Regions from separate parts of the Pseudomonas sp. DW-iso17 genome, predicted to be linked through region 1. Evidence: predicted binding sites of a transcription regulator. Region 1 holds the regulator's gene; each other region holds the start of a gene.

Region 1 (3,272 bases):
CGACAGGAACCCGTCGACGCGACGCGCCAGTTCACGAAACTCTTCAGCGCCCACTTCGCGGCGCATGAAGCGGCCCCAGTCCTGGCTCAAGGCCTGGGCTTCGGTGGCCATGCCGTTGACCAGGGGCGTGGCGTTTTCCACCAGGTCCATGGTGCGGTTGGCCGCCGCCTCAGTCAGCCTGACCACATAGGACAGGCGCTCGGTGGCGTCGGTAATCTGGGAAATTTCTTCGGCCTGGGGCATGCGCGGGTCAATCTGGAAATTGACGATTGCGCTGTGCAGCTCGCGTGTGAGCTTGCCCACTTCCTGGTACAGGCCGCGGTCACGGGTCTGGTTAAGCTCATGGATCAACTGCACCGCATCGGCGAACTGGCCTTTTTCCAGGCTGTCGACCAACTGGTGAGCATGTTTTTTCAGGGTCGACTCAAAGTCGCCCTGTGACGTTTCGTTATGCTCCATAGCTCCCCCGCGATGGCATTAGCCGTGGATGCGTTCGAAGATTTTCTCGATCTTCTCTTTCAAGGCCAGTGCCGTGAATGGTTTGACCACATAACCGTTGACCCCGGCTTGGGCGGCTTCGATGATCTGTTCGCGCTTGGCTTCGGCGGTCACCATCAGCACAGGCAAGCTGCGCAGTTTTTCATCGGCGCGCACATGGCGCAGCAGGTCGATACCGGTCATGCCCGGCATGTTCCAGTCGGTTACCAGAAAGTCGATGCTCCCGCTGTTGAGGATCGGAATGGCCGTCAGGCCGTCATCCGCCTCGACCGTGTTGGTGAACCCAAGGTCACGCAACAGGTTTTTAATGATCCGCCGCATCGTTGAGAAGTCATCAACGATGAGGATTTTCATGTTCTTGTCCAATTCGACCTCCAAGCAGTCTTAAACGCGCCCAGCACCTGGACGCGCCATTTCAATCAACAGGCGTTACACAAAAAGGACTGCCCAGGGCACCACGGCACACAGCCGCGAAACCTTGCGATCTCACGGCAGCGTCTGCAGTGCCCCCACACTGCCTGTCAGCGCGCGCGCCACTCGGCCAATCGCCCCCGCAAGCGGGCTGCGCACTGGCTATGCAACTGGCTGACACGCGATTCGCTGACCCCCAGGACCTCACCGATTTCCTTGAGGTTCAGCTCTTCGTCGTAGTACAGCGCCAGCACCAGCCGCTCACGCTCCGGCAAGTTGGCGATTGCATCGGCCAACGCGCCCTGGAAACGTTCATCTTCCAGGTCGCGTGACGGCTCCGTATGCGCGCTCGCGCCGTCCTCGTGCAGCCCTTCGTGTTCGCCGTCCTGTAAAAGGTCGTCAAAACTGAACAGGCGGCTGCCCAAGGTATCGTTCAAAATCCCGTAATAATCGTCGAGACTCAATTGGAGTTCGGCCGCAACTTCATGATCTTTAGCGTCACGACCGGTTTTTGCTTCAATTGCTCGAATTGCATCACTGACCATACGCGTATTGCGGTGTACCGAACGCGGCGCCCAATCGCCTTTACGCACCTCGTCGAGCATCGCGCCACGAATACGGATACCCGCATACGTTTCGAAACTGGCACCCTTGCTGGCGTCGTATTTGGTCGAGACTTCAAGCAGGCCGATCATGCCGGCCTGGATCAAGTCTTCAACCTGCACACTCGCGGGCAGGCGCGCCAACAGGTGATAGGCAATGCGCTTGACCAACGGCGCATAGCGCTCGATCAATTCGCCCTGGCTGTCACGTGCCGACTTTTTGTAAAGGTTGTAGCCGCTGGATGTCATAGCACCGGTCCTGCGCTCGTCTGATGCACCAAACGCTCGACGAAAAACTCCAGATGCCCCCGCGGGTTGGCGGGCAACGGCCAGGTATCGACCTTCTGGGCAATGGCCTTGAACGCCAGTGCGCATTTCGAACGAGGGAACGCTTCATAGACCGCACGCTGCTTTTGCACGGCCTTGCGCACACACTCGTCATAGGGAACTGCGCCGACGTATTGTAAAGCCACATCGAGGAAGCGGTCCGTGACCTTGGTCAACTTGGCGAACAGGTTGCGCCCTTCCTGCGGGCTCTGGGCCATGTTGGCCAGCACGCGGAAGCGATTCATGCCGTAGTCACGGTTAAGCAGTTTGATCAGCGCGTAGGCATCGGTGATCGAGGTGGGCTCGTCGCACACCACCAACAGCACTTCCTGCGCTGCGCGCACAAAGCTGACCACCGACTCGCCGATCCCGGCGGCGGTGTCGATCACCAGCACGTCGAGGTTGTCGCCGATGTCGCTGAACGCCTGGATCAGCCCGGCATGCTGCGCGGGGCTCAGGTGCACCATGCTCTGGGTGCCCGAGGCCGCCGGCACGATGCGAATGCCACCAGGGCCCTGGAGCAGCACATCGCGCAGCTCGCAGCGGCCCTCGATCACATCGGCCAGGGTATGTTTGGGTGTCAGCCCCAGGAGAACGTCCACGTTCGCCAAGCCCAGGTCAGCATCCAGCAGCATGACGCGACGGCCAAGCTCTGCCAGGGCCAGGGACAAATTCACTGACACGTTAGTTTTCCCGACGCCACCTTTGCCGCCGGTCACCGCGATCACCTGTACGGGATGCATGCTGCCCATTTTATTTCTTTACCTTGTCTTGCTTAGACGCAGGCTACATGGCTTGGCCGCGTGAATCGCTTGCAGACCATCGATGTAGGTACATTTCACGGTGTTCATCCTGCCTCAACCCACCCGTTTAGCCGGGTGGTGGTAAAGGTCGGCGAACATATCGGCCATCGCTTCCTCGCTAGGCTCGTCTTGCATTTGCACACTCACGGCACGGCTGACCAACTGATGACGGCGCGGCAGATGCAGATCATCCGGGATCCGCGGCCCGTCGGTGAGGTAGGCAACCGGTAATTCATGGCTGATGGCCAGGCTCAATACCTCGCCCAGGCTCGCGGTTTCGTCGAGTTTGGTGAGGATGCAGCCGGCCAGGCCGCAACGCTTGTAGCTGTGATAGGCAGCGGTAAGAACCTGTTTCTGGCTGGTGGTTGCAAGCACCAGGTAATTTTTCGACTTGATGCCACGCCCGGCCAGGCTTTCGAGCTGCATGCGCAGCGCTGGATCACTGGCTTGCAGGCCGGCGGTATCGATCAGCACCACGCGCTTGCGCAGCAACGGCTCGAGGGCATTGGCCAGGGACTGGCCCGGGTCGACATGGGTCACCGGCACGTTGAGAATGCGGCCCAGGGTCTTGAGCTGCTCCTGGGCGCCGATGCGGTAGCTGTCCATGCTCACCAACGCGATATTCTGTGCG
Region 2 (3,272 bases), on a different contig from region 1:
CGGCTGGCTGCAAGCGGTCTACCCGCACCGGCGCGGCGTGCTGCCGGCCATCCGGGCCTGGATCGACTACCTGGAAGAAGGCTTCAAAGGCTGTGGAGATCGGCTGTTATGAGCATGACGGAAGAACAAGTCGCACGTTTTTGCCTGAGCCTGCCAGGCGCACGGGAAGACTATAAATGGGGCGGCGTGCGGGTGTTCTCGGTTGCTGGCAACAAGATGTTCGCCTTGCAGAACCTGCGCGGTGAGTCGCTGGCCTTCAAGGTCGACAAAGAACTGTTCCTGGGTCACGTCGACCGCCCGGGCATTCACCCGGCGCCTTACCTGGCGAGGGCGCAGTGGGTCATCATGAACACGCCCTATCCTTTGGGCGCAGAGGAACTGCGTGGCTTGTTGCAGCGCTCCCACCAGTTGGTGGTGAGCAAGCTGCCCAAGCGCACACAGATTGGCTTGTGGCTAGAGGATTGACAGCAAGGTGCCGCCAAGAAACAGCTGGTCCAGCCAGAACACCTGGTGCAACAGCACAATCACCCAGAACAGCACCTGGTAAGACACCTTGCGCGTCTTGTGCCGGAACACCTGCTGGGCAATCAACGCCCCCGGCCAACCGCCCGCCAGCTCCACCGCATGCAGGATGTTTTCCGGGGTGCGCCAGCCTTCGGTCTGCGCCTTGCGCTTGTCGCTCCAATAAAGAAAGAACGCCACCACACTGACCACGCCGTAGGCCATCAACGGAATCGCCGTTTCGCCGCGATACCACAGCAAGGCCGAGCCCAGCAGCGGCGCGGCACACAGCAGTACAAAGATCAGCGCCTTCAGGCGTGGGTGCTGGATAGTCATGGCTTGACCGCAGTCCAGTCGATCCAGCCGAACTGCCAGGTCGCCAGGATGACCAGGCCAAAGGCAATCCGGTACCAGGCAAACACCGCGTAGCTGTGGCTGGCGATGAATTTGAGCAAGCCCTTGACCGCAATCATCGCGAAGATGAACGAGGTGACAAAACCAATGGCGAACACTGGAAAATCCGCCGGCTGGAACAGATCGCGGTACTTGTAACCCGAGTACACCGCCGCCCCAACCATTGTCGGCATGGCCAGGAAGAATGAAAATTCGGTGGCCGTCTTGCGCGACAGGCCGAACAACAGGCCGCCGATGATCGTTGCACCGGAGCGCGAAGTGCCCGGGATCATCGCCAGGCACTGGGCCAGGCCGACCTTGAGGGCGTCTTTCCAGGTGATGTCGTCGACGGTTTCAGCCCGCACTGCATGTTGGCGGCGCTCGGCCCACAACATGATCACGCCACCCACTACCAGGGCAGTCGCTACAGTGATCGGGTTAAACAGGTAGTGCTTGATCAGGTCGGCAAAAATCACCCCCAATACCACCGCCGGCAACACGGCGATGATCAGGTTGACGGTAAAGCGCCGGGCCTTGGGCTGGGTCGGTAGGCCGATGACCACGTCAAAGATCTTGCGCCGAAACTCCCAGACTACCGCCAGGATCGCGCCCAGCTGGATGATGATGTTGAAGGCTTCGAAACGCTCGCCGCCAAAATTGATCAGGTCGGCGACGATGATCTGGTGGCCAGTGCTGGAGATCGGCAAGAACTCCGTAAGCCCCTCGACGATGCCGAGAATCAATGCCTGTATGGCGGTCCAAAAATCCATGCTGTCTCCAAAGGTCATGCGCGTGGCATGCCTCTTAGTCTTTTTTAAGTTCACTGACGACGAGCGCACACAAGCGCCCGCAGTTGATTCTCAACGCCGGTCTGCAAAAATTCCGTGAAAAATCAGGCAGTACTCAGGTTTTTCGATTCCGGGCCGAAAGCCTATCAGACACGCCGGAAATCTCGAAGCAGCACCACAATTATAAAGAGCAGGGAGTGACAGGACGATGAACAGTTTGCGCAGCATGTCGATCAGCCGCCGCCTTTGGCTGATCCTGATAGTCGCCGTGTTGATGCTGCTGGCCTTGGGGCTGTTAATGCTCAACCAGATCCACGGCGACCTCTACCAGGCCAAGCGCCAGCAGACCCAGCACGTGGTGCAGACCGCCAGTGGCGTACTCAGCTATTACCAGAGCCTGGAAAAAACCGGCGTACTGACTCGCGACGCCGCGCAACAACAGGCCCTGAGCGCGGTGCGCGGGCTGCGTTATGACCACGATGACTACTTCTGGATCAACGACCTCACCCCCGTGATGATCATGCACGCGGCCAACCCCAAGCTCGACGGCCAGAACCTTTCGGCGATTCGCGACCCGGACGGTTTCGCCGTGTTCAACGAATTCGTGAGCCTGGCCAAGGCCAAGGGCGCCGGCATCGTCAACTACCGCTGGCCGAAGCCCGGCGCCGAAGCGCCGGTAGAGAAAACCTCGTACATCCAACTGTTCGAACCCTGGGGCTGGATTATCGGCTCCGGGGTCTACGTGGACGATGTGCAGGCCGAATTCAGGGGCCAGGTGTGGAAAGCCTCGGCCATTGGCCTGGGCATTGCGCTGATGATGGCCGTGCTGGTGGTGCTGATTGCCCGCAGCATCGTGCAGCCGTTGCAGGCCGCGGTGAATGCCATGGGCAATATTGCCAGTGGCGAAAGTGACCTGACCCACAGCCTCGATACCCACGGCCGTGACGAATTGACGCAACTGGCCCAGCACTTCAATAGCTTCACCGCCAAGCTGCGCCAGGTGGTCGGCCAGTTGCAGGTGTGCGCAAACGCCCTGGGCCAGTCGTCCAGCGAGCTGGGCCACAACGCCAGCCAGGCCCACGACCGCAGCCAGCAGCAGTCCCAGCAGATGGAACTGGTGGCCACCGCCATCAACGAAGTCACCTACGGCGTGCAGGACGTGGCCAAGAATGCCGAGCACGCCGCCAGCGAAATGCGCGATGCCCAGGCCCAGGCACAACAGGGCCAGGTCAATATCGACGGCAGCTTGCAGCAGATCGACCAGCTCTCCACCACTATCAGCCAGGCCGTGGAGGTGATCCGCACGCTCTCCAGCGAGAGCACGCAGATCGGCGGGGTACTGGAGGTGATCCGCTCCATCGCCGACCAGACCAACCTGCTCGCCCTCAACGCCGCCATCGAAGCCGCCCGTGCCGGGGAGCAAGGCCGTGGGTTCGCGGTGGTCGCTGATGAGGTGCGCCTGCTGGCCCAACGCACGCAGAAATCCACCGCCGAGATCCAGGTGATGATCGAGCGCCTGCAAGGCCACTCCGAAGCGGCGGTCAAGGTCATCAGCGACAGCCACAGCGCCTCGCAACTGACCATCGAACA
Region 3 (3,272 bases), on a different contig from region 1:
GGTGGCCGCCTTTTTCGCTGATGGTCAAGGTGCCGTTGCTTTCCCAGGCAACCCGCACGCCCTCATGGAAACCTTCGATACGGAAGGCTTCGCCATTCTCAAGATAGCGTTCACCGTCACGGGGAATCATTTCGTCCAGTACCAGCGTCTTGCTGTCGCGGTCAATGTCCACCAGGTAGCTCTGGAACCGCTGGCTGCGTTCGTGGAAAGTGATGATCAGCGGGTCATGGCTTTCTTGCAGCATCCGCAACGTGCTGGCGATTTCCAGAGGCGTGGTGAGCACCTTGGGTGGCTGCGGTGCATCTTCCGCATTAAGGGCGTTGAACACGGTTCTTCCATCTCCAGGCAAAATACGACTACACGCAAGAACCGGCATTTTGCCAGTATGTAGCGCGCCTTGGATAGGTCGCGCTGTAAACCGGTGTCAGGCTTGGCTGCGGGTGCTTGGCTTGACCAGGCGTGAGGTGGAGCCTTGGGCGTTATACAGGGCCGGAGGCTCTCCGCCGTGCAGTATGCGCAGCTGATTGGCGGTCGTGGCTTGCTGAAGCTGGATCGACTGACCGTTGAGCAGGTTGGCTTCCTGGCACTGTGCGAGCAAATGATTGAGTTCTTTGCTCTGTGCCAGCAGTTGATCGCCGACTGAAGAGTGGCTGGCCAGTTGTGCCAGGCCATCGTGGTCGGCAGGCAGGCCCAGGCTGATCAGAATCTCGCTGCGCTTCTTTCCGTGCTGTTCGAGCAAGACAATCAGCGACTGTTTGCGCGCCAGGATTTCTTCCAGCAAGGGCATATCCCGGCCGTACAAGGCCAGGGATTCTTCCTTGAGCAGCTCGAGCAATTGTTGCGTCGGCGCCAGATCATCAATGATCAGTTGGAGCAAATGTTCGTCGTGGTGCATGGCTGGCCTTGGGTTTTAAGCGTCCAAAAGCCCTGCGCAGGCCTTTGCCTAGCGCTCGGCTTCGAAGTTGAGCAGCTTGCTGGCTACACGGTTGCTGTCGACTTTATAGCTGCCATCGGCGATAGCCTGTTTCAACTCGGCCACGCGGGCTTTATTGACGACGGGTTGATCGCGCAGCGAGTCAGTGACCTTCTGCAACTGTTGAGCCTCATTGCTCAGGTGTACCGATTCCCCACTCTGGCTGGCGGCGGCCTGCTCTGCTTTGGCAGGCAAGGGCTGCGGCTTGGCTTCTACGCTGTCCTTGGCACCGCCGGTGCGCGTATTGCCGGGCAAGGCCGGGGTGTTATTCAAACGACTGAAATCAATGACCATGTTGAAAAACCTCTGGGTATTTGGACGCTTGCCATGTTTTCGGCCATACCCGGGCAAACTTTAGGCTCGATTGACAATAAACCTGTTCGGCTCAATATCCAGCACACAGTGTAGGAAAAGCTGGCATTTGATTCCAGTCATCTATAGCGCCACCTCGACTTGGCCTGGCGCCGTGACCCGCGCCTTGATCACGCGATTGGAGTTGAGGTTCTTGACACGGATCTGTTCGCTCATGCCGCCGTTGGACAACGCCTCGCCCGGCATCCTGACGTTCAGGCCGCCACTGCTGGCGGAAATCACCACTTGGTCACCCTTGCGAATCACCTCCGCCTGTTCCAGATGAACCAGTGTGAGGACTTGGTCAGTGACCACGGGGCGGGTGAGTTTTTGCCCGACGGCCTGGTCCAGTGACGTCAGGTAGCCCTGGTTGATCAAGCTGATGTCCCTCTCGCGCAGCGCCACATCGTCGTAGCCGATGATGCCGGTGCGCTTCAATGGCCGCGCCACTACCACTACGTCGCGAAACAGCTTGACCTGCGCCGGCACAAATACCGTCCAGGGCGAGGCGCCCTCACAGCGCACCTTCACGGTCACACGGCCGATAGGCTGGGCGGGGCTTTCCAGGGTGGCTGTCAATTCCTTGTCGCACATTGGCATGCGCAAACGTGGGTCCAACTGGTTGACCTGAATTTCATAACGCCCCGGCGTCTGGGTGGTCGCCAGATAATCTTCTACAGTGAACTCAAGAAAGCCTTGGGTGACGCCGATAAGTAGATCAGGCAGGGTAACGTTGTCGGCGCGGGCCGTGACGCCCAGGCCCGAGACAAGCAGCGCCATCGCGGCGCAGAGCAGTCTGCGGTAGCGTGAGCGGCCAGGGTGTCGGGAAACTGTCGTTTTAATATCCATACTCAGTAAATAGCAAAGCTCGTGCCGTTTAGTGTTGGGTACGCGTCGTACCCCTAGGATTTAGGAGTCTGGGCATGGCAGGTGTAATGGATTCAGTAAACCAGCGCACACAGCTGGTAGGGCAGAATCGCCTGGAGTTGTTGCTTTTCCGCCTGGATGGCAATCAGTTGTATGGCATCAACGTGTTTAAAGTGCGTGAAGTGCTGCAATGTCCCAAGTTGACGATCATGCCCAAGTCCAGTCCGGTGGTGTGTGGCGTGGCCAACATCCGGGGCGCGACCATTCCGATTCTTGACCTGGCCATGGCCACGGGGGCAGCGGGTTTGCAAGACCGCCAGAACCCTTTCGTGATCATCACCGAGTACAACACCAAGACCCAGGGTTTCCTGGTGCGCTCGGTGGAGCGCATCGTCAATATGAACTGGGAAGAGATCCATCCGCCGCCCAAGGGCACGGGGCGCGATCACTACCTGACGGCGGTGACGCGGGTCGATAACCAGTTGGTGGAAATCATCGACGTGGAGAAGATCCTCGCCGAAGTGGCCCCCACCTCGGAAACCATCTCCGTCGGGGTGGTGGATGCCGAAACGGCACACAAGGCGGTTTCGCTGCGCGTGTTGACCGTGGACGACTCTTCCGTGGCGCGCAAGCAGGTCACGCGTTGCCTGCAAACCGTCGGGGTGGAGGTGGTGGCCCTAAATGACGGGCGCCAAGCCCTGGATTACCTGCGCAAGCTGGCGGACGAAGGCAAGAAGCCCGAAGAAGAATTCTTGATGATGATCTCTGACATCGAGATGCCGGAAATGGATGGCTACACGCTCACGGCCGAGATACGTAACGATCCACGCATGCAAAAATTGCATATCATCCTGCATACTTCGTTGTCGGGGGTATTCAATCAGGCAATGGTCAAGAAGGTCGGTGCGGATGACTTTCTGGCCAAATTCCGTCCTGATGACCTCGCATCCCGGGTAGTCGACCGGATCAAGGCAGCAGATCACGGCTAGGGGATGTCCCCCGGCGGTCACACGATTTAAGAGGCGGCATCATTGTCTACGGGTAATTTGGATTTCGAACAGTTCCGGGTCTTCCTGGAAAA

What was found. The regulator FliA, encoded in region 1, starts transcription of late flagellar genes. The targets are predictions, from matches to a motif close to CTAAAGTTTNNNNNNNNNNNGCCGNTAA.
Region 2: the regulator FliA is predicted to act here: its motif matches at 1,797-1,824, upstream of AC4PS6_RS19340 (methyl-accepting chemotaxis protein).
Region 3: the regulator FliA is predicted to act here: its motif matches at 1,304-1,331, upstream of flgM (flagellar biosynthesis anti-sigma factor FlgM).

The regions. Positions count from the first base shown of each region.
Region 1 is NZ_JBZXEA010000041.1:26,048-29,319, forward strand. It holds gene AC4PS6_RS21040 (protein phosphatase CheZ) at 1-459, opposite strand, end outside; gene AC4PS6_RS21045 (chemotaxis response regulator CheY) at 478-852, opposite strand; gene fliA (RNA polymerase sigma factor FliA) at 1,020-1,760, opposite strand; gene fleN (flagellar synthesis regulator FleN) at 1,757-2,590, opposite strand; gene flhF (flagellar biosynthesis GTPase FlhF) at 2,696-3,272, opposite strand, start outside.
Region 2 is NZ_JBZXEA010000032.1:258,600-261,871, reverse strand. It holds gene AC4PS6_RS19360 (LysR substrate-binding domain-containing protein) at 1-112, shown strand, start outside; gene AC4PS6_RS19355 (MmcQ/YjbR family DNA-binding protein) at 109-465, shown strand; gene AC4PS6_RS19350 (DUF1294 domain-containing protein) at 454-837, opposite strand; gene AC4PS6_RS19345 (undecaprenyl-diphosphate phosphatase) at 834-1,664, opposite strand; gene AC4PS6_RS19340 (methyl-accepting chemotaxis protein) at 1,891-3,272, shown strand, end outside.
Region 3 is NZ_JBZXEA010000018.1:2,186-5,457, forward strand. It holds gene AC4PS6_RS13935 (flagellar brake protein) at 1-328, opposite strand, end outside; gene AC4PS6_RS13940 (flagella synthesis protein FlgN) at 425-895, opposite strand; gene flgM (flagellar biosynthesis anti-sigma factor FlgM) at 944-1,267, opposite strand; gene flgA (flagellar basal body P-ring formation chaperone FlgA) at 1,409-2,173, opposite strand; gene AC4PS6_RS13955 (chemotaxis protein CheV) at 2,248-3,180, shown strand; gene cheR (protein-glutamate O-methyltransferase CheR) at 3,223-3,272, shown strand, end outside.